One region of the Nicoliella sp. ESL1120 genome, then DNA from elsewhere that is predicted to be linked to it. Evidence: a T-box and tRNA genes for the amino acid it is inferred to sense, from the RefSeq annotation. Region 1 holds a T-box; the other holds one or more tRNA genes.

The links. The T-box of region 1 lies ahead of pheS (phenylalanine--tRNA ligase subunit alpha). A T-box ahead of a tRNA ligase gene usually reads a tRNA of that ligase, here a tRNA-Phe.
Region 2: it has a tRNA-Phe gene. The T-box ahead of pheS (phenylalanine--tRNA ligase subunit alpha) is inferred to sense a tRNA for this amino acid. The anticodon was not compared.

What each region holds. Positions count from the first base shown of each region.
Region 1 covers NZ_CP196383.1:1,174,697-1,184,406, reverse strand. The annotation lists gene ACSYTE_RS05010 (TrmH family RNA methyltransferase) at 1-346, shown strand, start outside; gene ACSYTE_RS05005 (HD domain-containing protein) at 359-844, shown strand; gene ACSYTE_RS05000 (winged helix-turn-helix transcriptional regulator) at 897-1,235, shown strand; T-box leader at 1,279-1,496, shown strand; gene pheS (phenylalanine--tRNA ligase subunit alpha) at 1,539-2,579, shown strand; gene pheT (phenylalanine--tRNA ligase subunit beta) at 2,593-5,007, shown strand; gene mltG (endolytic transglycosylase MltG) at 5,051-6,181, shown strand; gene udk (uridine kinase) at 6,197-6,871, shown strand; gene greA (transcription elongation factor GreA) at 6,895-7,371, shown strand; gene ACSYTE_RS04970 (YfhO family protein) at 7,423-9,710, opposite strand, start outside.
Region 2 covers NZ_CP196383.1:814,203-823,912, forward strand. The annotation lists rRNA gene ACSYTE_RS03395 (16S ribosomal RNA) at 1-57, shown strand, start outside; tRNA gene ACSYTE_RS03400 (tRNA-Ile) at 144-217, shown strand; tRNA gene ACSYTE_RS03405 (tRNA-Ala) at 257-329, shown strand; rRNA gene ACSYTE_RS03410 (23S ribosomal RNA) at 507-3,422, shown strand; rRNA gene rrf (5S ribosomal RNA) at 3,494-3,610, shown strand; tRNA gene ACSYTE_RS03420 (tRNA-Val) at 3,616-3,688, shown strand; tRNA gene ACSYTE_RS03425 (tRNA-Thr) at 3,741-3,813, shown strand; tRNA gene ACSYTE_RS03430 (tRNA-Gly) at 3,819-3,890, shown strand; tRNA gene ACSYTE_RS03435 (tRNA-Leu) at 3,909-3,994, shown strand; tRNA gene ACSYTE_RS03440 (tRNA-Arg) at 4,000-4,073, shown strand; tRNA gene ACSYTE_RS03445 (tRNA-Pro) at 4,080-4,153, shown strand; tRNA gene ACSYTE_RS03450 (tRNA-Met) at 4,187-4,260, shown strand; tRNA gene ACSYTE_RS03455 (tRNA-Ile) at 4,270-4,343, shown strand; tRNA gene ACSYTE_RS03460 (tRNA-Ser) at 4,372-4,459, shown strand; tRNA gene ACSYTE_RS03465 (tRNA-Met) at 4,470-4,543, shown strand; tRNA gene ACSYTE_RS03470 (tRNA-Asp) at 4,548-4,621, shown strand; tRNA gene ACSYTE_RS03475 (tRNA-Phe) at 4,630-4,702, shown strand; tRNA gene ACSYTE_RS03480 (tRNA-Gly) at 4,726-4,796, shown strand; tRNA gene ACSYTE_RS03485 (tRNA-Ile) at 4,803-4,876, shown strand; tRNA gene ACSYTE_RS03490 (tRNA-Ser) at 4,880-4,967, shown strand; tRNA gene ACSYTE_RS03495 (tRNA-Glu) at 4,976-5,047, shown strand; tRNA gene ACSYTE_RS03500 (tRNA-Met) at 5,082-5,155, shown strand; tRNA gene ACSYTE_RS03505 (tRNA-Asp) at 5,160-5,233, shown strand; gene ACSYTE_RS03510 (IS3 family transposase) at 5,288-6,613, opposite strand; gene ACSYTE_RS03515 (hypothetical protein) at 6,692-7,183, opposite strand; gene ACSYTE_RS03520 (MBL fold metallo-hydrolase) at 7,251-7,988, shown strand; gene ACSYTE_RS03525 (adaptor protein MecA) at 8,071-8,772, shown strand; gene ACSYTE_RS03530 (competence protein CoiA) at 8,964-9,710, shown strand, end outside.

The sequences.
Region 1 (9,710 bases):
TGGTTCTGGAACGGCTAGTCAGTATTCTCCAAAGGTATCACGAGCAATGCAGGGCAGCCAGTTCCACGTTCAAATTGCTGAAGCAGACCTCGCTGAATGGATTAACGAATATCATGAACAGGGTTATCCAGTTTATGGGACTGAGTTAAATCCGAACGCCGTTGCGCTAAGTACAATTACTCCACAATCCAACTTTGCATTGGTAATGGGCAACGAGGGCAATGGAATGCAATCGGCGTTGCTTGCGACCACTGATGCTAATTTATTTATCCCAATGAAGGGAAATGCTGAATCCTTGAACGTGGCGATTGCTGCTGGAATCGTAATGTTTCACTTACAAAAGTAGGGAGGAATCATTTTGGATGCTTCTAATTGGCGCAATGATAAGGAGTACGTCTCAATCGTTTCAGATTTATTGGCGCAACCGTTAGTAAAGCGGATGGCCACGATCGTCCAACACCATCACTCTACCAGGCTTAATCATTCGATTTACGTTTCATACGTTAGCTATCGAATTGCTAAAAAATTCCATTTGAACTATCGGGCCATTGCACGTGGGGGATTGTTACACGATTTTTTCTTTTATGACTGGCGGGTCACTAAGTTCAATTTAGGTTCACACGCCTTTATTCATCCCCGCGTAGCATTAAAGAACGCTGAAAAAATAACTGAGCTTTCACCAATGGAACGCGACATTATATTAAAACATATGTGGGGCTTTACATTGGCACGACCAAAATACAAAGAGAGCGTTATTGTATCATTAGTCGATGATTATGCAGCAATTCATGAATTTTTAGGACCGTTTAACCGAAAAGTAAGGAAAATATTTGAAAAAATTTGAAATATCGATAAAATGGATAATACATGATTATTTATTACAGGAGGGATTTTTTATGGACGAATTAAAAGCTGATCAATGTGCTCCAGATTTTCACCTTTGCCCAAAGTTTCAAAAGACATTTGCGATTTTAGGCAAAAAATGGAATGGATTGATCATCGAAACATTACTAAATGAAGGCCCCCTCAGATTTAAGAACATTGCTAAGACGATTAGTAAGTGTAGTGATCGAGTTTTAGTTGAACGCCTTAAAGAACTAGAGGCCGAAGGAATCGTTTCCAGAAATACATTTAAGGATTCTTCATTGATCCAATATCAATTGACCGCAAAGGGACTAGAGCTAGAGCCCATTATGAGCTCAGTTCATAATTGGGCGAATAAGTGGTTCGCCTAAAAATAGGCTTGATTAATTGCTATGAATAGTTTAATATCAAACTAGATATGTTTCGATGAAAAATTAGTAGGTTGACCGTTTCACAGAGAAGCTATAGATGCTGAAAGTAGCTATAGGTCGATTGAATTCATTTTCTGAACAGATATTGGGAGTTTGTTAATGAACAAAAAATATCCGGTGATCACCGTTATTGATTTTGAGAGTAGATGGCTTTGATCTAGCATCTAAAGTAGGGTGGTACCGCGCAGCTTCGTCCCTTTTTGTAGGGATGAGGCTTTTTTTGTGCAATTAAGGAGGATAAAGATGAGTTTAAAGGATGAATTAAGTCAAATTCATGATCGTGGAATTAAAGCCATCAATGATGCGACTGATATTAAAGCAATTCATGAAAATATAAAGGTAAAGCTATTGGGGAAAAAGGGTCCCATTACTAAGGCGTTACGGGGGATCAAAGACCTTGCAGTTGAAGAACGGCCCAAGGTCGGTAGCTATGCTAATAAGATTAGAGATGACCTACAAACTGCATTGGATGCTAAGGTCGCTGAATTAGAAGCCAAGCGATTGAATGCTCAATTGGCTAATGAAAAAATTGACGTGACGTTGCCTGGTACACCAGTAGCCAAGGGTCATCCCCATGTCATTCAGTCGATCATTGATGAAATTACGGACTTGTTCTTAGGGATGGGTTATTCAGTGCTTAGCGGTCCAGAAGTGGAAGAAGATAAGTATAACTTCGAAATGATGAACCTACCAAAGGACCATCCAGCACGTGATATGCAAGATACTTTTTACATTACAGATGAAATCTTGATGCGGACCCAAACATCACCAATGCAAGCGCGGACGCTTGAAAAGCATGACTTCGACAAGGGCCCACTAAAGATGATCTCACCAGGGGTTGTTTATCGACGTGATACCGATGATCCCACTCACTCACATCAATTCCATCAAGTTGAAGGAATGGTGGTTTCTGAAAACGTTACGATGAGTGATCTAAAGGGGACCTTGGAACTATTGACCCATGAGTTATTTGGCGACAAATTTAACGTGCGGCTACGGCCAAGTTACTTCCCATTTACCGAACCATCAGTTGAGGCTGATATTACCTGTTTTAATTGTATGGGTAAGGGTTGTAGCGTATGTAAGGGCAGCGGCTGGATTGAAGTTTTGGGGGCTGGAATGGTGCACCCAAACGTCTTGAAAAATGCAGGCGTCGATCCTGAAAAATACACTGGCTTTGCATTCGGTTTAGGACCTGATCGGCTTGCAATGTTGAAATACGGGGTCTCAGATATTCGGGACTTCTATTTAGATGATGTCCGCTTCCTATCTCAATTTAACTAAGGAGTGTTAAAACATGCTTGTTTCTTATAAATGGCTAAAAGAATACCTGGACTTGAACGTCCCTGTCGATAAATTAGCCGAAAAGATCGAAAGAACGGCCGTTGAAGTTGATGGCGTAGTGCGTCCAGCTGACGGGCTTAAAAAATTAGTAGTTGGGAAGGTCGTTTCAATGGAAGACCATCCCGATTCAGATCACCTGCATATTTGCCAAGTTGATGTTGGTGAAGATGAACCGATTCAAATCGTGTGTGGTGCACCGAACGTTCAAGTTGATAAAAAGGTGATCGTCGCTGAAGTAGGCGCTAGGGTTGGCGATAACTTAAAAATCAAACGTAGTAAAATGCGGGGCGTAGTTTCCAACGGGATGCTTTGTGCGTTAGATGAAATTGGTTTTGCTAAGGATGTGGTCCCAAAGGAATGGTCAGAAGGAATTTACTTCCTGCCATCAGATGCTAAGGTGGGCGATGATGTTTATCCATACATCGGGATGGACGATGAATTGATCGACCTAGACGTTACCCCTAACCGTGGAGATATGTTAAGCATTTACGGCACGGCCCATGAACTAGCAGCGATCTATGATTTACCACTGAAATTAGACCATCCTGATTTAAAGGAAACTGGTAGCAATAAAACTAGCGATCTGATTAGTGCTACTGCTGATGATTCCATCGCACCGAACTTTAACGTACGGGTATTATCGAACGTCAAGGTTCAAAGTAGCCCCCTCTGGTTGCAGATTCGGCTTTGGAATGCTGGAATTAAGCCAATTAATAACGTTGTTGATGCTACTAATTACATCATGCTCAAGTATGGACAACCGATGCATGCTTATGATTACGATCAACTCGTGGATCATCAGTTGGTCGTTCGGCACGCCAAGGACGGGGAACAATTAAAGACCCTAAATGAAAATGATAATGAATTGGTGGCAGATGACATCGTGGTGGCAGATGCTAAGCAACCAGTGGCGTTAGCTGGAGTAATGGGTGGTTTTGATAGCCAAGTGACTGCTGATACCAAGACCGTTGTGTTAGAAAGTGCTACTTTTGATCCAGTCAAGGTCAGAAAGACTGCACAACGTCATTTGATTCATACTGATGCTTCCCAACGCTTTGAAAGAGGTGTTGATCATGGTAGTGTTCAAGAAGCTTTGAATGCCGCTGCTGAGTTGATTAGTACTGATGGGAACGCGGTCGTTGAAAATGGAATGGTAACGGCCAGCGATGACCATGCCCAACCACGCGTGGTTAAAACTACTGCTGCGCGGATCAATCAGGTATTAGGAACTGAACTAAGCATTTCTCAAATCACTGCAATCTTTGAACGATTAGGCTTTTCAGTTGTGGAAAATAGTGGTGAATATACCGTGACCGTGCCAGTGAGACGTTGGGACATCAGTATCCCAGCTGACCTGTTCGAAGAAGTTGCAAGAATTTATGGCTACGATAACATCCCTAGTACATTGCCACTTAGTCGGACGACGGTTGGTCGCCTAACGCCTAAACAAGCGCTAATTAGAAAAACGCGCAACGTTTTAGAGGGCGCTGGATTGACCCATGCGATTTCATATGCATTAACTTCCGCTGATAAGGCAGCTTCATTTATGATGCGGCCAAGTTTTGCTACGAACCTAAGTTTCCCAATGAGTAGCGATCATACGACCCTTCGGATGAACCTCTTAAGTGGGTTATTAGATGATATTGCATATAATCAAGCCCGCAGCGTCAACGATGTAGCTTTATATGAACAAGGACGCGTTTTTTATAAGGATGAAGAATCACAATCACGGCCAATTGAAGTGGAACACGTTGCCGGGGTAATTACGGGTTCTTTGACCCCTAGTGCTTGGGATCATAAGTCGACTGAGACCGACTTCTATCAAATTAAGGGAATCGTCGATTTATTGTTAGCTGAATTGAACGTTGCCGGAGATGTTGAGTATAAGGCTACCGATCAATATTCAGACATGCACCCAGGGCGGACAGCTAACGTTTATGTCCACGGACACTTTGTAGGGTTTGTGGGCCAGATTCATCCGAGTGTCGCTAAGCAATACAAGATCAAGGCGACCTATGGATTTGAATTTGATCTACAACAGCTAATTGATATGCCTAAACAAGACCAACAATCAACAGCCATTTCTAAATATCCTTCAGTTAGTCGTGATATCGCAATGCTAGTTGATCAATCGGTTACGAACCAACAGATCATATCCGTCATCAAGAAACGGGGGGGCGCATTTTTAACTGACGTCCACCTCTTTGATATTTTCGAAGGCAAGGGGATTCCAGCTGGTAAAAAATCAGTTGCATATTCACTTACCTATCAAAATAAGCATGATACAATGGTTGATGATGATGTTAATAAAGCATTTGAAAAGGTTACAAAGGCACTGCAAAATGAATTTGACGTCACAATTCGTTAATTTGAACCCGCTCAAATGTTCAAAACGATTGGGGGCGGATTAATTGAGCGAACATCATTCTGATTCTGATCAAGATCCGCAGGAAGTTGCTAAGTTTGGTAAAAAGATCATTCTTTGGATCGTTTCGATTTTAATCATTTTATTCATATTCATTGTATTTTTAGGGCATAATTACATTAAAACATCTTTAAAGCCTTTGAATCCGAACAATCACCAAACAACTGAGGTCAATATTCCAATGGGGGCCTCGGATAAAAAAATTGGTTCGATTTTGCAAGATCAAGGGATCGTGAAAAGCGGGATCGTATTTAATTATTATGTAAAAGCCCATAATATTAATAATTTTCGTTCTGGGTACTATGAATTTTCACCCTCAATGAGCTTGCACCAGATTGCGAGCCTTTTGAAAAAGGGTGGCTCCGCTGAATCCATTCGGGCTTTACGTGGTAAGGTAGTGATCAAAGAGGGTGACAATATATCGACGATTGCCGATACGGTGGCCCAACGAACTAATTACAGTCGTAACGAATTCCTTAGTTTAGTCAATGATAAAAGCTTTGTTAAGGAACTTGCTAAACGTTATCCAAAACTGCTAGCTTCACAGACTAAGAGTAAGGATTTACGCTATCAATTAGAAGGGTATTTATACCCTGCTACTTATAGTGCGAATGGCACCAGTAATTTGAAGCAATTAGTTACCCAGATGGTTGCTAAGTCCGATGCGGAATTAAAACCATACTATAATCAAATCAAGAAAAAGAATTTAACCGTTCAACAGCTATTGACGATTGCCTCACTAGTACAGGGGGAAAATGTTAATACTAAAAACGGTGCAATTATTGCTGGAGTTTTATATAATAAAATCAATGCTGGATTACCTTTGAATTCTTCAATTGCGGTAGCATATGCTTCGAATAATTATTTGCATAAATTGACCAAAAGCGATTATCTGGTAAAATCAGCATATAACCTTTCGATTTACACTGGGTTCGGACCAGGTCCGGTCAACAACCCCAGTTTAAACTTTATCCTTGCTGCATTAAATCCCAAGGAACAATCAAAGGGTTATTTGTATTATTTAAATGATCAGAGCAATAAGCGCGTCTTTTATTCTCAAAATCAGATCAGTTCACTAAAAAGCATTAGTAAAGACACGACGAAGCAAGATGACTAGGGGAGATTTATAATTATGACAGAAAAAAGAAAACGGCCGGTTGTAATTGGGGTTACGGGTGGTTCCGGAAGTGGTAAGACAACTGTTAGTCGGGCCATTTTTAACCACTTACTAGGCAATTCGCTAATGATTTTACAACAAGATGCTTATTATAAGGATCAATCACATAAAACGATGGCACAGCGTGAATTAACCAATTATGACCATCCATTAGCTTTTGATACTGATTTATTGATTGAACAAATCAATCAACTACTGGATTATAAATCCATTGAAAAGCCAGTCTATGATTACACCCATTTAACAAGAAGTACCGAAACTGTGCATCAAGACCCAATGGATGTTATCATCTTAGAGGGAATTTTAGTTTTGGATGATAAAAGACTTCGTGACCTAATGGACATCAAGGTGTTCGTTGATACTGATGATGATATTCGACTGATCAGAAGAATTAGACGTGATACCCAAGAACGAGGACGGACGGTGGATGAAGTAATCCAGCAATATTTGGATACGGTTCGTCCAATGTATCATGAATTTATCGAACCAACTAAACGGAATGCAGATATCATTATTCCTGAAGGTGGAAAGAACGAAGTGGCAATTGATTTATTAACCACTAAAATTAAGTCCATTTTAATTCAACACGGTGATCATCGTGTTGAAAATAACATTGACACATCAATTTAATTAAACTTGAAAGGATGATTTAAATGCCAGCTGATGAAAAATTTCCAATGACTGCTGAGGGGAAAGCGAACCTCGAAAAGGAATTAGACGATCTTCGCTTGAATCAACGGCCCCAAATTATTGAAAGAATTAAGATTGCACGGAGTTATGGTGATTTATCAGAAAACTCCGAATACGAATCCGCTAAGAATGAACAAAGTATGCTAGAGGGGCGTATTTCGACCATTGAACACATGCTTCAATATTCAGAAGTGGTTGATAATGCAGATACTGATTCTGACATCGTGAACGTTGGGAAAAAGGTTACCTTTGTTGAACAACCAGATGGTGATGCAGAAACTTACCAAATCGTGGGAGCTGCTGAATCAGATCCACTGGAAGGAAAGATTTCTAACGATTCGCCAATTGCAAAGGCCCTATTAGGCAATCGGGTCAATGATGTTGTGACCATTAAAATTCCTGCTGGTGATATGACCGTTAAGATCACTAAGGTTGAGTAATGCTTAGATAAGCGTAAAAAAAACGAGTTCAGTTTGCTGAACTCGTTTTTTTTATGCTTTTGGTTTGCGTTTGATGATTATTAATCCACCGATGATAATCAGAGAGACGGCTGATATGATCAATCCTGGAGTGAGTAATGGTGGCCAATATGATAGTTCGAAATCATACTTCCCTGGTTTGAGCTGGGCCCCAATGAACATATTCGACCACTTCTTAATTGGATGTGGTTTGCCGTTCACTAGCAATCGCCAGCCCTTCGAATAAGGAATCGTTGTTGTTAGGGCTTGTTGATTCTTTGTGATCTCGATCTGCCCCTTGAACATGCGGCTGTTAAATGCGGTAATCTTGGCGGCGTGTTGTTTTAATTGATTTACTTGTTTTTCGAAGGCTTGGTTGTTGAATTGGTAGAGCGTAAAGTTTTGCAATAATAAATTCGTTTTCAATAATTCAATATTGATCGTGATCGGTTTACCCTTGTCATTTGAGGCTACGTTTGCAATCACGGTATTACGAAAAGTAGGGTATTGATTTAAAACCAATCCATTGCGATAGACCTTCACGTTTTGGCTATCTTGAGAACTACCGAAGTTGATTGAACTGCCGAACGTTAGGTAGTACGAGTCATTAGTCTTTGGTGTAAACGTCAGCATCATGCTGGCTGGTTTTAATAGATCTTGTTTTTGAATAAACGTCCCTGTCAAATTGGATTGGTGTGGAACGTTTCTAAAGATTGAACTATCAAAATTGATGGCTGTAAATAGGCGATCATTGGTATCGTTACCCATCATATTATTTATGATATTTGATTGATAACGGGTCGGATCAGTCGCTAGATTACTTTGGAAGACCTGTTTGTTACTTGCAAAAGCGATCGGGAGGGCTTCTTGGTTTTCGTACGTTTGCACGTGATCCCTAGTTCGCAAAAGGTGGTAACGATTCAAGTCTGGTCTAGTCGTAAGTGGCTGTAAATATTGATCAGAGCTAGGATTATCGGCATTGAGCCAATATTTCATTGAGAGCAGTGAATCTGATAGCACGGTTCCGTTCGAATATTCGGTAAAGCCATCCCCATCTGGTTGACCAATGTTTTCCATGAACTGGGGCGTGGCCCGTTCGAAAGTAGAGGAGAAATGGTCACCACCATTATAGCTGACCTCGAATGGATCATCCTTAGTTCGGTAAAATGTCTTGCCGATACGGTAAAATGAATCGTCATTATCCTTGATTTGATCGACCGGCCGTTTTAAGTTGCTGGTGTAATCAACGTAATTGGAATTGGTAACGTATGAAATATTGTTCAATGAACTAAAGACGTTATAACCCATTTCTCCGCAGATTAGGATAATGATAGCGACTGGAAAGTAATTATTGTTGCGCACCCAAAATATCAATAGGGTGGCTGCAATCATCAGGATAATCCCGATGGAAACGTTTTCTACCGTTAAGAAATTATTGAAGGTCTTAAAATTGAACGTAATGTAAAGGATCCCACTAGCAATGATTGCAATTACCACTACTTTGGCCCATTCGCGAAGGAAGTCGATTTGATTAAGCGCTTGACAAGCGATCCAGACCAACCAAAAACAAAAGATAAATGAAAAGCGGTATGGATACCAGATTGGGAATTGCATTGCATGCCAGAACAAATCGAGTGGCTGGAACATCATCGAGATAACTAAAAACCCAGTGATCAGTCCAGCAGCGATTCTTTGGCGAAGTTTGAATCGATTGATAAAGAAAAATGAAACGAATCCGATAATGGCAACGCTACCGACAAAGACGTTCGGCGTTCCGTTCGGCATCTGTTTAAAGTTAAATGCGCCGTTAAAGAACTTAGCTAGCATCTTGAGTGGAGCGTATTCAAACTGCCATTTGAATTTGGTGACCGTGTAACTCGCCTTACTGATTAACAGGGCCGCAAAAGTCGGCATTAATAAACAGGCGGCCAGTCCTCCCGCAAGTAAGGAACTGATTGCATACCGAATTGTATTGCCAATAAATTGGCGTTTTGAATGCCATTTGGTTATTGAATAGTATGCAAAATACAAGATTGAAAAAATACAGATCATGTAGGCCATATAGTAGTTAATGATGAGCATTGCTGCTAAACTAAATAGGTATGTTTTCCACTTTTGTTCATCGATGAGTAGTTCAATTCCTAAGACGATCAATGGCAACATATACATTGCGTCTAACCAGATTAAGTTAAGTTGGTTAGCGATGATCCAGCCGTTCAGTGCGTATACGGTTGCCCAACCTGGGATTAAAATCTTTGAAGTAGCGGTTTTTTTGAAAACGAGATAACCAAAGCTCAGTCCTGCCAGTCCGTATTTGATTA
Region 2 (9,710 bases), 360 kb from region 1:
AGGGTGAAGTCGTAACAAGGTAGCCGTAGGAGAACCTGCGGCTGGATCACCTCCTTTCTAAGGAATAATTCGGAACCTTACACAGTCATAGTTTTGTTTAGTTTTGAGAGGTCTACTCTCAAACTATGGAACCACGCTTCTTTGGGCCTATAGCTCAGTTGGTGAGAGCGCACGCCTGATAAGCGTGAGGTCGATGGTTCGAGTCCATTTAGGCCCATTATTAATCACTTGTTGATTAATTTAATTTAAATGGTATGGGGAATTAGCTCAGCTGGGAGAGCACCTGCTTTGCAAGCAGGAGGTCAGCGGTTCGATCCCGCTATTCTCCATTGACACGTAAGTGTCATAATACTTGGTTCTTTGAAAACTAGATAATATTTTAATTTTTCCAAATTATTGAATTGTATTAAATACAATTTCAACCGAGAACACCGCGTTATTTTGAGTTTTTTAAATTAGTTTTATTCGTATTTACTCAATTAACCAAATACCACTACGTGGTAATAGGTTAAGTTATTAAGGGCGCATGGTGGATGCCTTGGTACTAGGAGCCGATGAAGGACGGGACTAACGCCGATATGCTTCGGGGAGCTGTACGTAAGCTTTGATCCGGAGATTTCCGAATGGGGAAACCCAATAAATTTAATCGTTTATTATTCAATGACGAATTCATACTCATTGAAAGGCAGACGTGGGGAACTGAAACATCTAAGTACCCACAGGAAGAGAAAGAAAATTCGATTCCCTCAGTAGCGGCGAGCGAACGGGGAACAGCCCAAACCATCGAGTTTACTCGGTGGGGTTGTAGGACTGAACATTTGAGTTACCAAAGAATTAGATAGTCGAAAGATCTGGGAAGTTCTGCGACACAAGGTGATAGCCCTGTAGACGAAATCTAATTCCCTCAGTTCAGGATCCTGAGTACGGCAATACACGTGAAACATTGCCGGAATCCGGGAGGACCATCTCCCAAGGCTAAATACTCCCTAGTGACCGATAGTGAACCAGTACCGTGAGGGAAAGGTGAAAAGCACCCCGGAAGGGGAGTGAAATAGTTCCTGAAACCATGTGCCTACAAGCAGTTAGAGCCCGTTAATGGGTGATAGCGTGCCTCTTGCAGAATGAACCGGCGAGTTATGATAACATGCAAGGTTAAGATGAAAAGTCGGAGCCGTAGCGAAAGCGAGTCTGAATAGGGCGATATAGTATGTTGTGATAGACCCGAAACCAGGTGATCTACCCATGTCCAGGCTGAAAGTGTGGTAAAACACACCGGAGGGCCGAACCCGTGTACGTTGAAAAGTGCTGGGATGAGGTGTGGGTAGCGGTGAAATTCCAAACGAACTTGGAGATAGCTGGTTCTCTCCGAAATAGCTTTAGGGTTAGCCTTGGAGTCGAGAATCATGGAGGTAGAGCACTGTTTGGGTGAGGGGCCCGTCTTGGGTTACTAAATTCAGATAAACTCCGAATGCCATTGATTTATATCCAGGAGTCAGACGATGAGTGATAAGATCCACCGTCGAAAGGGGAACAGCCCAGACCACCAATTAAGGTCCCTAAATATATGCTGAGTGGAAAAGGATGTGGAGTTGCATAGACAACTAGGATGTTGGCTCAGAAGCAGCCACCATTTAAAGAGTGCGTAATAGCTCACTAGTCGAGTGATTCTGCGCCGAAAATTTACCGGGGCTAAGCATATTACCGAGATTGTGGACGCAACTTATGTTGCGTGATAGGAGAGCGTTCTAAGGGCAATGAAGCCAGACCGTAAGGACTGGTGGAGCGCTTAGAAGTGAGAATGCCGGTATGAGTAGCGAAAGATCAGTGAGAATCTGATCCACCGAATGACTAAGGTTTCCTGGGGAAGGCTCGTCCTCCCAGGGTTAGTCGGGACCTAAGCCGAGGCCGAGAGGCGTAGGCGATGGATAACAGGTTGAGATTCCTGTACTAGTTAACTATGTTTGACCGATGGAAGGACGTAGGAGGCTAAACGTAGCATCCTGTTGGATATGGATGTTCAAGCACTAAGTCAGGTATTGAGTCAAATGCTTAATACCGTGTTGACAAGGTGTGATGAGGACCGAAATTTAGTAGGGAAGTCGTTGATGTCACACTACCGAGAAAAGTTTCTAGTTAGTAGTTAACTACCCGTACCGCAAACCGACACAGGTAGTCGAGGAGAGAATCCTAAGGTGAGCGAGTGAACTCTCGTTAAGGAACTCGGCAAAATGACCCCGTAACTTCGGGAGAAGGGGTGCTGCACTATGTGCAGCCGCAGTGAAAAAGCTCAGGCGACTGTTTATCAAAAACACAGGTTTCTGCAAAATCGTAAGATGAAGTATAGGGGCTGACGCCTGCCCGGTGCTGGAAGGTTAAGTGGATGAGTTAGCTTCGGCGAAGCCCAGAAACGAAGCCCCAGTAAACGGCGGCCGTAACTATAACGGTCCTAAGGTAGCGAAATTCCTTGTCGGGTAAGTTCCGACCCGCACGAAAGGCGTAACGATCTGAGCACTGTCTCAACGAGAGACTCGGTGAAATTGAGATACCTGTGAAGAAGCAGGTTACCCGCGACAGGACGGAAAGACCCCATGGAGCTTTACTGTAACTTGATATTGGGTGTTTGTATAGCTTGTACAGGATAGGTAGGAGCCATAGAAGTCGGGACGCTAGTCTCGATGGAGGCATTGGTGGGATACTACCCTCGCTGTATGAACACTCTAACCCGCACCACTGATCGTGGTGGGAGACAGTGTCTGGTTGGCAGTTTGACTGGGGCGGTCGCCTCCTAAACAGTAACGGAGGCGCCCAAAGGTTCCCTCAGAATGGTTGGAAATCATTCGACGAGTGTAAAGGCAGAAGGGAGCTTGACTGCGAGACATACAGGTCGAGCAGGGACGAAAGTCGGGCTTAGTGATCCGGTGGTACCGTATGGAAGGGCCATCGCTCAACGGATAAAAGCTACCCTGGGGATAACAGGCTTATCTCCCCCAAGAGTTCACATCGACGGGGAGGTTTGGCACCTCGATGTCGGCTCATCGCATCCTGGGGCTGTAGTTGGTCCCAAGGGTTGGGCTGTTCGCCCATTAAAGCGGTACGCGAGCTGGGTTCAGAACGTCGTGAGACAGTTCGGTCCCTATCCGTCGCGGGCGTAGGAAATTTGAGAGGAGCTGCTCTTAGTACGAGAGGACCGGAGTGGACATACCGCTGGTGTACCAGTTGTGCCGCCAGGCGCATCGCTGGGTAGCTATGTATGGATGAGATAAACGCTGAAAGCATCTAAGTGTGAAACCCACCTCGAGATGAGATTTCCCATTCCTTTATGGAAGTAAGACCCCTGAAAGATGATCAGGTAGATAGGCTGGAAGTGGAAGTGCAGTGATGCATGGAGCGGACCAGTACTAATTGGTCGAGGACTTAACCAAGTAAGGTTGTTCTCACGGAAGAATAAGATATTATCTAGTTTTGAGAGAACGAAGTTCTCGCAGTTAAATAGTGTGGTGATGATGGCCAGAAGGATACACCTGTTCCCATGTCGAACACAGAAGTTAAGCTTTTGAACGCCAAAAGTAGTTGGGGGATCGCCCCCTGCAAGGATAGGACGTTGCCACGCTTTATGGAGGATTAGCTCAGTTGGGAGAGCATCTGCCTTACAAGCAGGAGGTCACAGGTTCGAGCCCTGTATCCTCCATTCATGAAAATAATCATGTTTGGATTTATAAATATTTTTTAAAGGCTTTTATGCCGACTTAGCTCAGTTGGCAGAGCATCTGTCTTGTAAACAGGGGGTCGGAGGTTCGAATCCTCTAGTCGGCATTGCTGCGGAAGTAGTTCAGTGGTAGAACATCACCTTGCCATGGTGGGGGTCGCGGGTTCGAATCCCGTCTTCCGCTTTGCCAATTCATTATTATGCCGGGGTGGCGGAATTGGCAGACGCACAGGACTTAAAATCCTGCGGTTAGTGATAACCGTACCGGTTCGATCCCGGTCCTCGGCACTTTTGCACCCATAGCGCAACTGGATAGAGTGTCTGACTACGAATCAGAAGGTTGTAGGTTCGACTCCTACTGGGTGCATATATTCGGGAAGTAGCTCAGCTTGGTAGAGCACTTGGTTTGGGACCAAGGGGTCGCAGGTTCGAATCCTGTCTTCCCGATTGAATAAAATTTCAATAGTTTTATTTATAGATCGCGGTGTAGCTCAGCTGGCTAGAGCGTCCGGTTCATACCCGGGAGGTCGAGGGTTCGATTCCCCCTGCCGCGATAGTGACTTGGACCTTTAGCTCAGTTGGTTAGAGCCGACGGCTCATAACCGTCTGGTCGTAGGTTCGAGTCCTACAAGGTCCATTAAGACCTTTAGTTTTAACTTCAATATGGAGGATTACCCAAGTGGCTGAAGGGGGCGGTCTTGAAAACCGCTAGGCGTGTCAAAGCGCGCGAGGGTTCGAATCCCTCATCCTCCTTTTTTATTATCGCGGGATGGAGCAGTTCGGTAGCTCGTCGGGCTCATAACCCGAAGGTCGTTGGTTCAAATCCAGCTCCCGCAATTATGGTCCGTTGGTCCAGTTGGTTATGACGCCGCCCTGTCACGGCGGAGATCACGAGTTCGAGTCTCGTACGGACCGTTCCATATGGCTCGGTAGCTCAGTTGGTAGAGCAACGGATTGAAGCTCCGTGTGTCGGCAGTTCGATTCTGTCCCGCGCCATTTAAAATTAAATACCATATTATGCGGGTATAGTTTAGTGGTAAAACCATAGCCTTCCAAGCTATTGTCGCGAGTTCGATTCTCGTTACCCGCTTTATATGGGCCTATAGCTCAGTTGGTGAGAGCGCACGCCTGATAAGCGTGAGGTCGATGGTTCGAGTCCATTTAGGCCCATATGGAGAAGTACTCAAGTGGCTGAAGAGGTGCCCCTGCTAAGGGTATAGGTCGCGCAAGCGGCGCGAGAGTTCGAATCTCTCCTTCTCCATTTTATATGACCCGTTGGTCAAGTGGTTAAGACACTGCCCTTTCACGGCAGTAACATGGGTTCGAATCCCGTACGGGTCATTTTATATGACGACTAAAAATAAAATAATATTATCGCGGGATGGAGCAGTTCGGTAGCTCGTCGGGCTCATAACCCGAAGGTCGTTGGTTCAAATCCAGCTCCCGCAATTATGGTCCGTTGGTCCAGTTGGTTATGACGCCGCCCTGTCACGGCGGAGATCACGAGTTCGAGTCTCGTACGGACCGTCATAAATAAAAGAGGATTGATCTGACCCCTATAGGTTGGACTAATACTTTTTGCTAGGATATCAATCCCAAATATTGATTTGGTGATTGGTATCCTAGTTTTTCTTTTAATCTATTGTTATTGTAATCCTTAATCCATGTTTTCATCGCATTGATTAAGGATTTTTTGGTATCATAATGCGTATTCATCATTTCAATTTTCATGATATGGAAAAATGATTCCATTTGAGCATTATCTAAACATGTCCCCTTACGGGACATGGACTGAATAGCTTCATATTTGTTTAGTGTTTGAACCCAACTATGACTCTGGTATTGAATTCCTTGATCACTATGCACAATTGAATGCTTAACAGTGTTCTGGATTCTTTTTAGTGCCTGGTTCAACGGCTTTAATGTTAGTTCAACTGTTGGATGGCTGCTAATTCCATATGAAATGATTTTATCAGAATATAAATCCATCACTGGAGAAAGATAAACCCGATGGTTTATATCTTCATTTCCATATCTAAATTCACTTACATCTGTTGTTATCTTCTCTCCAAAACTATTAGATGAAAAATCACCATTTAAAACATTATCAGCAACATGGCCTACTTGGCCATGGTAAGAGTTATATTTACGTTTTCTTTTTCCAAATAGTTGGCACTGTAAACTGTATTTTTGCATAATTCTCTGGACTCTTTTGTGATTAACATGGTATCCATTATTGTTAAATAATGCTGTTATTCTTCTATAACCATAAGCAGGATGATCCTTAACAGCCTTTTTCACCTCAGTATCAAACTCATCATTTATTTTCGAAAGCGAAGCTTTTCTATGATGATAATAACTACTTTTAGGGAATGAAATTGATGATAATATTCTAGAAATTGCAACATCACTAAATTTTTTCACTAATAAATCAATACTTTCGTATTGATTATTAGTGCTTAGTAATTTTTCATAGGATAGTTTAATCGATAAAGCTAAATTTTGCTTTTTTAACAGTTTAATTTGCTTTACAGCGCTATTTGTGAGAACATTCTTTTGATGGGACTTACGTTTATTCATTAAATATAGGCTTCCATTCTCTAATCTCCGTTGCCATGTAAAGATGCTCGACGGAGATGCAATATTAAAATGAAGTGCTGTTTCTGGATACGACTTGTGGTAGAGGTGCATCCATTTCAGCACTTTTAATTTATACATATAAGAATATTCTTGATTATAATGTTTTGCAATAAGCGCTTTTTTACCAAATTTTTTATACGTCTTTACCCACGAGTAGATTGTTGCAACACCCTTAATGCCATATTTATGGTTCAACGTAGTTGATCCAACTCCAGAAAGGTATTCTAAAACAACTTTCAATCTAAATTCATAACTATATTTTGCCAAAATAAAGACCCCCGTATGCTGAACATTTTCTGTCCAACATACGGGGGTCTCTTCAGATATCTTAGTTGATATCCTCTTTTATTTAACATAATGATAAATAGTTTCAAAGTAATTAGTATTAATTTCATCTTTGAAGTTAAATAAGTAATCAGCAGTTTTATTACGATACCAATTAGCAACTTTTTTATCATCATTCCATGTTGTTAAAATGACACGTTTAGATAATTTATTATCTGTATATAAGGAATAAATTGAGCTCATTCCATCTGGTAATGAATTGTTATTAATAACATTATTAATTTTAGCATCCAAAATCTTTTGTTGATTTTCGTCTAGATCAACACTAATATAACTAATCGAATCATGCCAATTGTCATTTCCCATTTGACTAATTACGCTATAGTTAATGGGACTATTAAAAATAGTTTTTTGATTAGATAAATCAATTAGTTCAAAACTATCAAAATTACTAATTGAATTAAAAAGCAGTAGTTCATGACTTTTATTTTGATTCATGATGTTTTCTAAATAACTTTTACTACCAAAAGTGACATAAATGTTAGCTATCATTTTCACTCCCCCTTTACATATATTATACTAGTAACTGAATATATTAAAACAAAGGAGCATTATGATTATGAAAGTAAGGGTTCTTGGATTTTATGGAGGCTATCCTACCAATGGGATTGGAACTAGTAGCTATTTAGTTCAAAGTGGTGATTTTAACCTTTTATTGGACTGTGGAAGCAATGCATTAAACGAGCTACAAACCGTTATTGATCCACTAAAGTTAGATGCTGTAATTTTATCACATTATCATCATGATCATACTGCTGATATTGGTGTTTTACAGTACTATTGGCAATTGAACCCAGATGGTCGTAAAGAGCCAGTTTTACCCATTTACGGGCATACTGAAGATCCAATTAATTTTGCAACTTTAAATTGGGCAAATTCAACCGAAGGAATTGGATATAATGATATAAATCCAATAACAGTTGGGCCATTCACAATTTCATTTTTAAGAACCCATCATCCAGTTCCAGCATTTGCAATGAGAATTATTGATAAAGATGGAAAAGTTTTAGTTTTTACTGCTGATACTAGTTATTTTGACGGATTAATTCCATTTTCTCAAGATGCAGACTTATTAATTACCGATACAAATTTCTTTGCTGCCAAAAAGGGTTTAAAATGGCATATGACATCAAAAGAATCAGGGGATCTTGCTAAAAATGCGAATGTAAAGAAACTAATGCTTAGTCATTTACCACAAAAGGGGGACTTAAAACAGCTTGTAGAAGAAGCTAAGCTACAAACTGGATCTAATTGCGAAGTTTATAGAGCAATTCAAGATGAAACAATTATTTTATAAAAAAAGTGCTAATAGCTTTTATTTTAGTATGAATGTGAGATAATAGTAATAGTATTTTATTGTGCTAAGGAGGTGCTCATCTATGGAAATGGATAGAATTAATGACAATACCATCAGAGTTCTAATTAACAATGATGATTTAAGTGCTCATGGCATTACCGTACTAGATCTATTAGGTGACCATAAGCAAATTGAAGAATTCTTCTATAGCATTTTAGATGAAATTGATACTGATCATCAGTTCCAAGGTGACAACGAAGCTTTGACTTTTCAGGTATTACCAAATAAAAATGGGCTTGAATTATTTATTAGCAAAGCTGATCCAGATGATCCGGATAAAACTCGTCGAACTAATGACACGGTTACTGATTATATTAAAAATCAACTTCAAAATCGTGATGTAAATGATTTATCAGATATTTTTGATGAAGATGATTCTTCAAAAGAAAATGAAAATGAGATTGAAAAACCACGTCGAAGAACTTCTTACGAAGATTTAATTGTTGTGTTTAATTCCTTTGAAGATTTTATAGCATTATCAAAGCGATTAAGAATTGAGAGTGGTTCTTCTAATTTATATCTTTATGATGGTAAATACTATTTAGAAATGATGTTTTTCCGTAATCTTGATGGTTCGGGTGATGAGGTTCTTGATAATCAAATTGCTTTATCACTTGAATTTGGAAATAAGGCTAACGTTACTTCAGAAGTATTAAGTGAATATGGTAAAAGAATCATGGATACTAGTGCGTTAGAGCTAGCTAGATATTATTTTAAAGATTAATATTTAACTTATTGATAAGGACTGATTTCGATAATTTATCGAAACCAGTTTTTTTTTTATTTTATCCGATAGGGTGTTGCTTTAATTGTTTCTTCATTACTAATAAGCAAAATGGTTAGCGCCGAATTTACGATGTTTTATTCATTATATTTGAGCTTTTTCCCGTACTTTTTAGTGGAGGGATCAATAAAATGTTAATTGCATATAATGAATTTGGTAAAATGATTTCAGCTGATGATGTTGATATCAATAATGAATCTTTTTATTGTGTTAGTTGTAAAGAACCATTGATTCTTAAAAGGGGTTCAATTAAAGTTAATCACTTTGCACATCAAAGAGGCAGTGATTGCTCTTCATTTAGCGAAGGAGAGACATCTGAACATTTAATTGGAAAAAAACAATTATTTAATTTTTTTAAATTCAGCAACCCAATTCTAGAACATTATTTTAATAATTTAAAACAACGTCCAGATATTTTATTAGAAAATAATTTAATAATTGAATTTCAATGTAGTCCAATAAGTAACAAGCGACTATTAGAAAGGTTGTCAGGCTATCATTCAATTAATCATCAATCAATTTGGATTCTTGGACTACCATATTTAAAGAGAAATAATAGTTATAAAAAGTTAAAACAGTTTTTAAGATATAATCGTAAATTAGGATTTTATCTTTTGTACTGGGACTTTAAACGGGAACAAATGGAAATTCATCATCATGTTCGATTAATAATTGGTAAACTTGATTATCAAATAAAATTTATATCAAATTTCCAAGAATTCAAAATATTTATCAACCAAGATATTAAAGGTAATATTGATATAAACTTTAAGATGTTGAATGATAGATTGGTTAATAGAATCAAGGCAATGCAAAATTCGTTAATTTATAATCAAAATCGGTTAGATTCGATTCAAAATTTATGTTATGAAAATGGA